DNA from 3 places in the Peribacillus muralis genome. Region 3 is predicted to be linked to each of the others. Evidence: riboswitches for the same ligand, from Rfam matches in the RefSeq annotation. Region 3 holds a riboswitch; each other region holds the start of a gene.

Region 1 (3,153 bases), 1.3 Mb from region 3:
TTGGGCGGTAACTTGTCCCTTTTTCGGGATTTATCATTGTATCTTTTCCAACATGGAATTTTAACCTATGTCTTCACAGGAAAAGCCCTTACTTCCGGTTCAATGATAGGGTATGTTTTTTCTTCCAGTGCAGACAGGTGGATTGAATGCAAGCTGCCGCTTCCAGACATTGTCTATAATCGTATTCCCTTGAGGTCCTATGAGGCTTCTGCAGAATTTCAATCGCTCATGAACCATTTTAATGAGCATAGTGTGAACATATTCAACCCGGGTTTCCTAGATAAATATGTAATGTACGAAACTTTGGTTGAAGATGGTTCCCTCATCCAGCACCTCCCGGCAACAACGAGACTGAAAACTCGCGATTGCCTGGAATCATTCCTTGATGCACACCGACATATCTATTTAAAACCTTGTAAAGGAAGCCAAGGAAAGGGTATTTATACCATCTGCAAAAATCCGGATGATACACTTTTGTTCAACAGCCTAAAACTTGGCGAATCTTTCTCGAACTTCGATTCTTTCTGGGAAGCAAAAAAGAAAGACTTATTAAAAAGAAATTACCTCGCTCAGCAGGCGATCGCACCAAAAAAACTTCATGGTCATCGTTACGATTACAGGGTCCTCGTCCATTATGAAAAAGGATTTTATAAAATAACCGGCAAAGCTGTAAGGATGTCACAAACACAGGAAATCACTACACATACACCGCGTGGTGGCAAGCTTTATCCTTATCAGAGCCTGCAATCAAGAAAACTGAATTTAAGATTGGCAAAAATCGCCCAAAAATGCGGAGAAATCCTTTCAAAAAAATTGGGCTTTCTCGGAGAGTTTTCAATTGATATCGGTGAAGACGAATCGGGCTCTCTATTCATTTACGAGGTCAACTCCAAACCCATGCAGTTCGACGAAACCGATATAGAAGCTAATCGGCTTTTACATTTAAAAAACCTTTTCATAGAATTAACTTTTTCCAACCGGTTAATAAAATAACACCTCCTGCTGCCGTTTTCCATTATAATGTAATGTGAGACAGCAAATATGGAGGTAATACATATGATTAGTCATTTTCAATGGGCACCCCTGCATAAGAATCTGCCAGGATGGAAAATTTCATTTTATTTCAACAGACTATCGATTCAAGCCTTATATCATAAAGATGGAACCATCGAGTGGACAGCCAATCCACCTACAAAAGAAGATGAACCGAAGCTCAAAACCATGATACATGATTTAATGGTCTATCATGTTTATGAATAAACCGTATTGCCCAACCTGTTTTTAGGAAAATCCAAAAAGGAATAAAAATCCCTACTTTGCCTAAACTAATGAAAAGGCAAGGAGGGATTTATTTTGGATAAAGAAAAAATGACTTTTTTAAAGGATAGCGAATATGATGGAAGGGACTCCGCCTTCCTCGATATCGATCGGTACATCAATGAAGGATTGGCAGGCGGAAATGTATATGAGGCCGCTGACCTCCGGAACATTGAAGAAGCACATGATTTGTATGACGAGACAGATCCTAACATCAATAAATAGACGACCATATGTCTAGGGCTCTCTTTTAGGAGAGCTCTTTTTCGAACAGTACCTCCTCTGCCCCTCCAAACATTTCATGGATCACCCTTTCGTAGGCGATTTCCAGATTACGCGAAAACGCTTCCTTTTCAGCTGGACTTTTTGCTTGACCATTGATTTCCCTTGTGAGATTGATACGTTTTTCGCTTAAAGAAACCGTATCTCCCCCCGAAAAATTGTACATAACCTGAACTTTAAGATTATCCGTGAAAAATTCAACCGTTCCAAACATATGTATTCCCCCTTAAAAAATAAAAAACAACTTCCCGGAAGGAAGTTGTTTGAGCGCAACGAAACGAAACATAACAAAAAACAAACATGTTTTTTCCATTTTTTAAAATGAAAAGCATGCTTTTGCCAATTTTCGCACGTAACATCTCCTATCCTCGTAGGCATTTGATGATGTGCTAAAAACAGGCAGGTATCCTGGCTCATGATCATCGCTTTTCGAACCTTCCCATTTCCTATTGCAGAAAACAGTGGCATCAATCGAATCGCTCACATTTACAGTTGCGGGACAGCGCCGGATTTTAACCGGCTTCCCTATTAAGCGAATAAATAGAAGATTTCTTATCCGCACCCATTTCTAGACTAATTTAGTTTTCCATATAAATGTATCAAATTATTTCCTGGATTACAATCAGGGCCCGCGGAGATGATCGATCATCTCGTTTTCAGTTCTTTGGTTCCAGCCATTCCACTTAGGATGTTCACACCATTGAGGTTACAAAAAAGAAACCGCAGCAAGTAGTTAAAAAACTAGAACCAGCATTTATGCTTTAAGATATTTCACGTTTAATCCGGAAAAACATCCTGAACAGTTTGTCCGGCTATTTGTTTATATGTTGCTTCCCTTCAGGACATTTTCTTTCAAAATCGACGTAATGATATGCTCCGAATCCCATTCATGCTCTGATATTTCAATAAGAGGATAACGGTTGGGTAATAAGGTATCCTGGATTTCCTGAACAGAGAGTCCTTGATTATGCAAAAGCAAAATTTCTCCACGGAGGTTTTCCAAATAATCGAGTTTTTTCCGGAACATTTCCTTTCCGTTCGGAACATGACCTGCATGGCAGCAAAACATCTCGCCAAAGTCATATTGAAGCAAGCTTTTTATGGAATTAATGAGGACGGGAACGGACTCTTCCCGCAGAACTAGTTTTGTTTTGGGAGTGACGAAGAGATCGCCTGAAAAAAGCATGCCCGTACTGCGATTCAGATACACCATATGGTCATGCGCATGACCGGGGGTGTAAATCGGCTCCCATGTTTGGCTCCGGGAATGAACGGCCATACCAAGCGGCTCTGCTTTGAAAGCATCCCGCCGCCCCCAAAACATTTTGCGATAAGCCGGATATTCAGCATCCTTCGCACATGCTTCAACCGACATCGGATGAATGAATATCGGGACCTTTTTATGCTCCTGTATCCAGGCCGCGCCTCCCGTATGGTCCTCATGATAATGCGTAAGGGCCACCGAATCAAAATCGGCGGTCTCATAGAATGGGATCAATCCGTCCAATAAACTTTGTGCGCCCGTATCAATCAAAAGACCATCCGTTAGAAAAA
Region 2 (3,153 bases), 1.1 Mb from region 3:
ACCGATGCTGATAATACAAGGTTAGGTTACTTTGCGCCATTAGCTGAACGAAATGAACAAGTTAAGCAGGGATTGGCAGAATTAAAAGAGCTGGAATCTTATTTGGAATTCCTTGGTGTCGATGATCGATGTACATTCAATCCATTTTTAGCAAGAGGGTTGGAGATATATACCGGTACGGTTTATGAGATTTTTTTATCTGATGAAAGCATTAAGTCAAGTATTGGCAGTGGCGGAAGATATGACAACGCCATTGGTGGATTGATCGGAACGAATGGGAGTTATTCGACAGTCGGGATCTCATTGGGACTGGATGTAATTTATACTGCCTTGCTCCCATTAAAGGGAAAAATCGTGGAAAACCCTGATGTGGATTTTTATGTGATCCCGATAAATACCGAAAAGCACGCATTATTGGTAGCAAGACAGCTAAGGAATAAAGGATATAAGGTGGAGTGTGAATTAGGAAAGAAAAGGCTCGGCAAAGCTTTAGATAAAGCAAATAAAGAGAAATTCCGTAACGTCATCATCGTTGGGGAGGACGAAGTGAAAAATGATCAAATAAAAATCAAAGATATGTTCTCTGGCGAAGAAAGAATGGATTCTTTTTCGTTTAATGAAAACTGAGGGATATCGAGTCCTATATTGAAGGGGCTTCAATTCTGAAAATCCTAAGAAAGCTTTTGGTATTAAATGAAATTATTTGTAAATTTTCAAATTATTTGATATGTTTGATTGGAAAATTAAATACGTGTAGAAGCAGGTGTAGATTGATAGTATTTTTTCATCTACATAATAGGGAAGTCGGTTGGAGCCCGACGCTGTCCCGCAACTGTATTTGGGAGCGATTCGAAAAAACCACTGTCTTCAGAAAATGAAGATGGGAAGGTTCGAAAGAGCGATGATCATAAGCCAGGAGACCTGCCTGCTTCAGCACACATCTATACCTACGAGGATAGGGGGTGTTAAGTGCGAGCGATTGATCAGCATGTTTTTGTTTTGTCGTGGAAAAACATGTTTATTTACGTATCAATTCAAACTTAACAACTTCTTCTTGAAGTTGTTTTTTTATTTGACATGATTATCTGAAGCTGGTGAACGCGGAAAGAAGTGCAGGAAATGAAAAGCCTTTGATTCTTTTTGAAAGGGCTTACAATGATGCGGGGAATCATTCAGGTATCGCCTTTGATTAAGTCCTATCGTGAAGTTGAAGTGAGGAGGAAAGAAATGGGTGAAGCGGAACTTCAATGTAATGAATCTTTATTTTCTCATGGTCCGGACATTGCAGTATTTACACCAGAAGATTTTAATGAGGAAGATCATCTTATCTCAAAGACTACAGAACTCTTTGTCAAAAACGAAGTGAAGCCCCTGCTTGAGTCGATTGATCGGCACGATAACGGCAAGGTGAAAAAACTGTTTCGGGAAGCCGGAGAGCTCGGCTTACTCAGTGTGGAGGTTCCAGAGTCATATGGAGGGCTGTCCCTGAATAAAAAGCTGTCAGGGCTTGTAGCCGAGAAGATGGGGTTTGGCGGTTCTTTCAGCGTTTCCTTTAATATACATGCAGGCGTAGGAACTCTCCCGTACGTCTATTACGGAACAGAAGCGCAAAAGCAAAAATACCTGCCAAAACTTGCATCAGGAGAATGGATTGGTGCTTATGCCTTAACGGAAAATAACGCAGGATCAGACGCGCTTAACGCTAAAACGACGGCGGTCTTGAACGAGCAGGGGACAGCATGGCTGCTGAATGGTGAAAAACAGTGGATCACGAACGCACAGGTGGCCGATGTATATGTTGTCTTCGCCAAAACAAGTAACGGCATGACTGCATTCATCGTGGATAGAACGTTCAAAGGGGTTTCCATCGGTCCCGAAGAGAAGAAGATGGGGATAAAAGGATCTTCGACAGCCACTTTAATCTTGGAAGATGTCAGTGTACCCGCAGGGAATGTTCTCGGAAAAGTCGGGCAAGGGCATCATGTAGCATTGAATATTCTGAACATGGCGCGATTGAAGCTTTCCTTCTCAAATATCGGAGCATCGAAGCAAGCATTGGAGCTTGCCGTTAACTATGCGAAACAGCGAAAACAATTTGATCGGCCAATCATTCGTTTTTCCATGATACAAGAAAAAATTGCAGATATGGCAATTGCGATATATGGGGCGGAAAGTGCAGCCTACAGAACGGCTGATAGCTTGGATAAAGTATTCGATAATGGAGAACCTCTCGATGAGCAATTGGTGAAACTGGCAAACTATGCAGCCGAATGTGCTATCAATAAAGTAAATTGCTCCGAAGTACTTGATCGAATAATAGACGAGGCCTTACAGATTCATGGCGGCTATGGTTATATGCAAGAGTATGAAGTGGAGCGATTATATCGTGATGCCCGAATTAGCCGGATTTTTGAAGGAACGAATGAAATAAATCGTCTGACGATTGCCAAACTATTGATGAAAAAAGGACTTCAATACGGCGACACCTGGTTGGCCCCTCTCCTTGATGAGGAGGGAACCAGAAATCAGCACTACATCCATTTGTCTAAAAGACTACTCAACAAATCTTTGAAAGCGCTGATACATGCCAAAATCAACATCCAACAGGAACAAGAATATTCCCGTCTGCTTGCAGACATGATGAAGGAAATTCATGTGATGGATTCTGCGTTCAGGCGTACGGAAAAAGCGATACAAAAGAACGGGATGGAAAAGGAACGGCTGAAAGAGAATATGACCAACGTTATCTGTGAAGAAGCGTACCGCAGAGTTGAAGGGATGGCAGTATTGATTTTAGCGGGAACGGAATCAGATGAAGCGGGCAGAAAAGTGCTGTTGGATGAAGTTCGCAGCCTTGCTGTTCCACTCTTCAGGAATCTGTTTATACAAAAACGGGAAATCGCAGAAAGAATGGCGGAGCAAGAAAAATATAATGTGTGAACGGAGTGAAGCCTTATGAAGAAGATTGGGTTTATCGGGTTGGGCAATATGGGTCTACCTATGTCACGAAGTTTACTTCTTTCTAATTATACCGTGTATGGGATGGATTTGAATGAAGAGGCTGAAATGTCCTTTCATCAATCAGGAGGAACGATTGGCGTATCGGTTGAAAATATGGTGAAACAATGTGATGTGATTCTTACAAGCCTTCCA
Region 3 (3,153 bases):
ATTTTATTTTAGGAAAACAAACTGTAATATTATACAAAAAACCCCTTAACATGTAAGGGGGTTTTTTAGCGTCCCAGATAGGAATCGAACCTACGACCTACAGCTTAGGAGGCTGTCGCTCTATCCTGCTGAGCTACTGGGACATATTATAAGGTCGACGACTTGTTTATTATATTGGTTAAAGGCAAACTTTTCAAGTGAGTAGCTTATAATTATTTAAAAAAGTGCGTAGAGAGGCATATAATCATTTATTTTCCCTTATATTGCGTTAATTGGGATACTTTATTATTCACAGGTTTTCTGGTACTATTATGCTAGAAAAAAATAGGAGAATGATAGTGGGGAAATATAAGTTCATATGGATGGCAGCTTTACTTGGAGTCTTCATTTTAGCTGGCTGTTCACAAGGGGTTTTAGAGAATTTAGGTAAAAAGACGGCTGCGCCGATTACGGAAGAGAATATTGAGGTGGCTGCGGCCGCGGAGAATGATGCCGAACCCGATTCGGAGGGTGGAGCAGGTCCGGAGCGAATCGATACGAGTGGCTGGGTAACGGCCGAGTCCGCGGTTAAGCTCCCGATATTGATGTACCACAGTATCTCGGAGGGAAATAACCTTCGGGTGCGAAAGGAGGAGTTCCGGCTGCAAATGGCTTGGCTTCGGGAAAATGGCTACCAGACATTATCGCCTGATGAAGCTTTCCTCGTTTTAAGTGAGAATCGAATGCCAAGTGAAAAGTGTGTCTGGATTACTTTTGATGATGGCTATACAGATAACTATACGGAGGCTTTTCCTATCTTGAAGGAGTATGATATGAAAGCGACCATCTTCATGATCGGGAAGTCCATCGGTAAAGCTCATCACCTGACGGAAGATCAAATGGCGGAGATGAGTGCGAATGGCATCTCCATCGAGAGTCATACGATCAACCATCTCGAGCTGAACAGGATGACTTCAGGGCAGCAGGAAGCTGAAATGGTCCAGTCCAAGGATTTATTCGATCGCATCCTGCACCAGGAGACGACGGTGCTATCTTATCCAGTCGGCCGTTATAACGAGGAGAGCCTCAGGCTATCGGAAGAAGCTGGATACAAGATGGCAGTCACCACGGAGCCTGGCGGTGCCACAAGTGAACAAGGGATGCATGCACTGCATCGCGTACGGATATCACCGGGATTATCCGCCGGGGGATTTGCAAACATGATTGAAAATGCGTCCAATCACTGAAGCAGGACAGGCATTTCTGAAAAAATCCCCCAATAATCGATTCTTGCATGGTGTATAATGATAAGCAGTGAAAATTATATACATAGAACGATTTGGTGTCTTAATGACTTAATAGGGAAGCTGGTGTAATGCCAGCGCGGTCCCGCCACTGTATATGGGAGCTGACGGCTGTATGCCAACTGTTTGGGATATGGGAAGGTGCCGTTGACGATGACCATGAGCCAGGAGACCTGCCAAGATTCGTACACCTGTGACCCACGCGGATGGGGAGGTGTGTGGCAGACCGTAAAGAGTCCGTAATGATAGTGTTGCCATACAAGCATCTTCCGTTTGACGGGGGATGCTTTTTGTTATGGGGACCTTGCTTAAGGTGGGCTAAAACTAAATGAAACGAATGTGGGGAATGAACGTGAAGAAGATTTTTGGCCTGATACTGGTGATGTTGCTGACGGCGGGCATGATGGTTGGCTGCGGCACGACCAATGAAGGAAAAGAAAAGCAGCAAACGGATCATGCTAAACACCAAGCTTTCCCGCTTACGATTAAAGATGCAACGGGCGAAAAGGTGACGATAGAAGAAAAACCGAAGAAAATCGTTACGCTGATACCAAGCAATACGGAAGTGGTCTTTGCGCTTGGTTTAGGTGATAAGGTTATTGGTGTTTCCGACAATGATAATTACCCGGAAGGAACGAAGGATATCGAAAAAGTGGGCGGAATGGAAATGAACACGGAATTGATCGTCTCCTTGAAGCCCGATCTTGTTCTTGCCCATGCATCGAGTGCCCATAACTCGGAAGAGGGGCTCCAGCAGCTTAAGGATGCTGGAATCGACGTCATTGTAGTCAATGATGCAAAAAGCTTCAGTGAGGTGTACGAGTCCATCGATATGATCGGGAAGGCAACAGGGGAGCAAGCTAAGGCAAAAGACATCATCGCGGGCATGCAAAAGAAGCTGAAGGTTATTTCCGAGAAAGCCAAATCGGTAAAGGAATCGGAAAGGAAGACCGTTTTAGTGGAGGTTTCGCCGTCCCCGGATATCTATACACCTGGTAAAAATACATTCATGAATGAAATGCTTACGATGATATCAGCAGATAATGCTGCAGCGGATTTGGATGGCTGGGCCAAAATGGATGAAGAATCGATGATTGCAGCCAATCCGGATGTCATCGTTACAACATACGGTTATTACACAAAAGACCCGGTAAGTGAAATGACGGGCCGTAAAGGGTGGCAGGACGTAACGGCGGTCAAGGATGCCCAAGTCTTTGATGTCCATTCCGACTTGGTGACCCGTTCAGGTCCACGTTTAATAGAGGGAGTAGAGGAACTTGCCAAATCAATCTATCCGAATGTATTTGACAACTAAATGGGCGCTTGCTTATTTGCTTGCGTTATTATTTTTACTTTTTGCGAGTACGATCGGCATCTCATTCGGTTCGGTGTCCGTACCGATTCCCGTGCTTATGCAAATAATCGGCAAGGAGATATTCCATTTGCCGATTTCCGCCGATCCCGATGTGATGCTGACGAATATCGTGATGAACATCCGCTTGCCGCGTGTATTGCTTGCTGGTTTGGTGGGGGCATCGCTAGCGGTCGCGGGTGCGGCGTTTCAGGGATTGCTCCGGAATCCGCTTGTCGATCCTTACACGCTCGGCATTTCGTCAGGAGCATCAGTCGGGGCAGTAGTGACGTTATTCTTGAATATATCACTACCGTTCATCGGTTTATATACACTTCCTGCATTGAGCATCTTATGTTCCGTGATCACGATTTTTTGTGTGCTGACATTTGCGAAAAAAATGGATCGATCGATGAAGGTCGAAACGATCATTTTGACGGGAATCATCTTCAGCTCGTTTTTAAGCGCCTTCATATCATTGATGATTGCGTTGACGGGGGAGGAATTAAGGCAAATCAT

What was found. Region 3 has a riboswitch for cobalamin ahead of ABE28_RS23270 (ABC transporter substrate-binding protein). Riboswitches for the same ligand answer to the same signal wherever they lie in the genome.
Region 1: linked by a shared signal. The riboswitch ahead of ABE28_RS05565 (hypothetical protein) and the one ahead of ABE28_RS23270 (ABC transporter substrate-binding protein) in region 3 are both predicted to bind cobalamin.
Region 2: linked by a shared signal. The riboswitch ahead of ABE28_RS04450 (acyl-CoA dehydrogenase family protein) and the one ahead of ABE28_RS23270 (ABC transporter substrate-binding protein) in region 3 are both predicted to bind cobalamin.

What each region holds. Positions count from the first base shown of each region.
Region 1 covers NZ_CP017080.1:1,167,167-1,170,319, reverse strand. Annotated here, with positions in the region: gene ABE28_RS05580 (YheC/YheD family endospore coat-associated protein) at 1-993, shown strand, start outside; gene ABE28_RS05575 (YheE family protein) at 1,057-1,260, shown strand; gene ABE28_RS05570 (hypothetical protein) at 1,354-1,542, shown strand; gene ABE28_RS05565 (hypothetical protein) at 1,568-1,813, opposite strand; cobalamin riboswitch at 1,981-2,180, opposite strand; gene ABE28_RS05560 (MBL fold metallo-hydrolase) at 2,420-3,153, opposite strand, start outside.
Region 2 covers NZ_CP017080.1:920,708-923,860, forward strand. Annotated here, with positions in the region: gene ABE28_RS04445 (histidine--tRNA ligase) at 1-627, shown strand, start outside; cobalamin riboswitch at 745-943, shown strand; gene ABE28_RS04450 (acyl-CoA dehydrogenase family protein) at 1,228-2,940, shown strand; gene ABE28_RS04455 (NAD(P)-dependent oxidoreductase) at 2,956-3,153, shown strand, end outside.
Region 3 covers NZ_CP017080.1:4,788,446-4,791,598, reverse strand. Annotated here, with positions in the region: tRNA gene ABE28_RS23280 (tRNA-Arg) at 70-143, opposite strand; gene ABE28_RS23275 (polysaccharide deacetylase family protein) at 363-1,226, shown strand; cobalamin riboswitch at 1,305-1,478, shown strand; gene ABE28_RS23270 (ABC transporter substrate-binding protein) at 1,612-2,598, shown strand; gene ABE28_RS23265 (FecCD family ABC transporter permease) at 2,582-3,153, shown strand, end outside.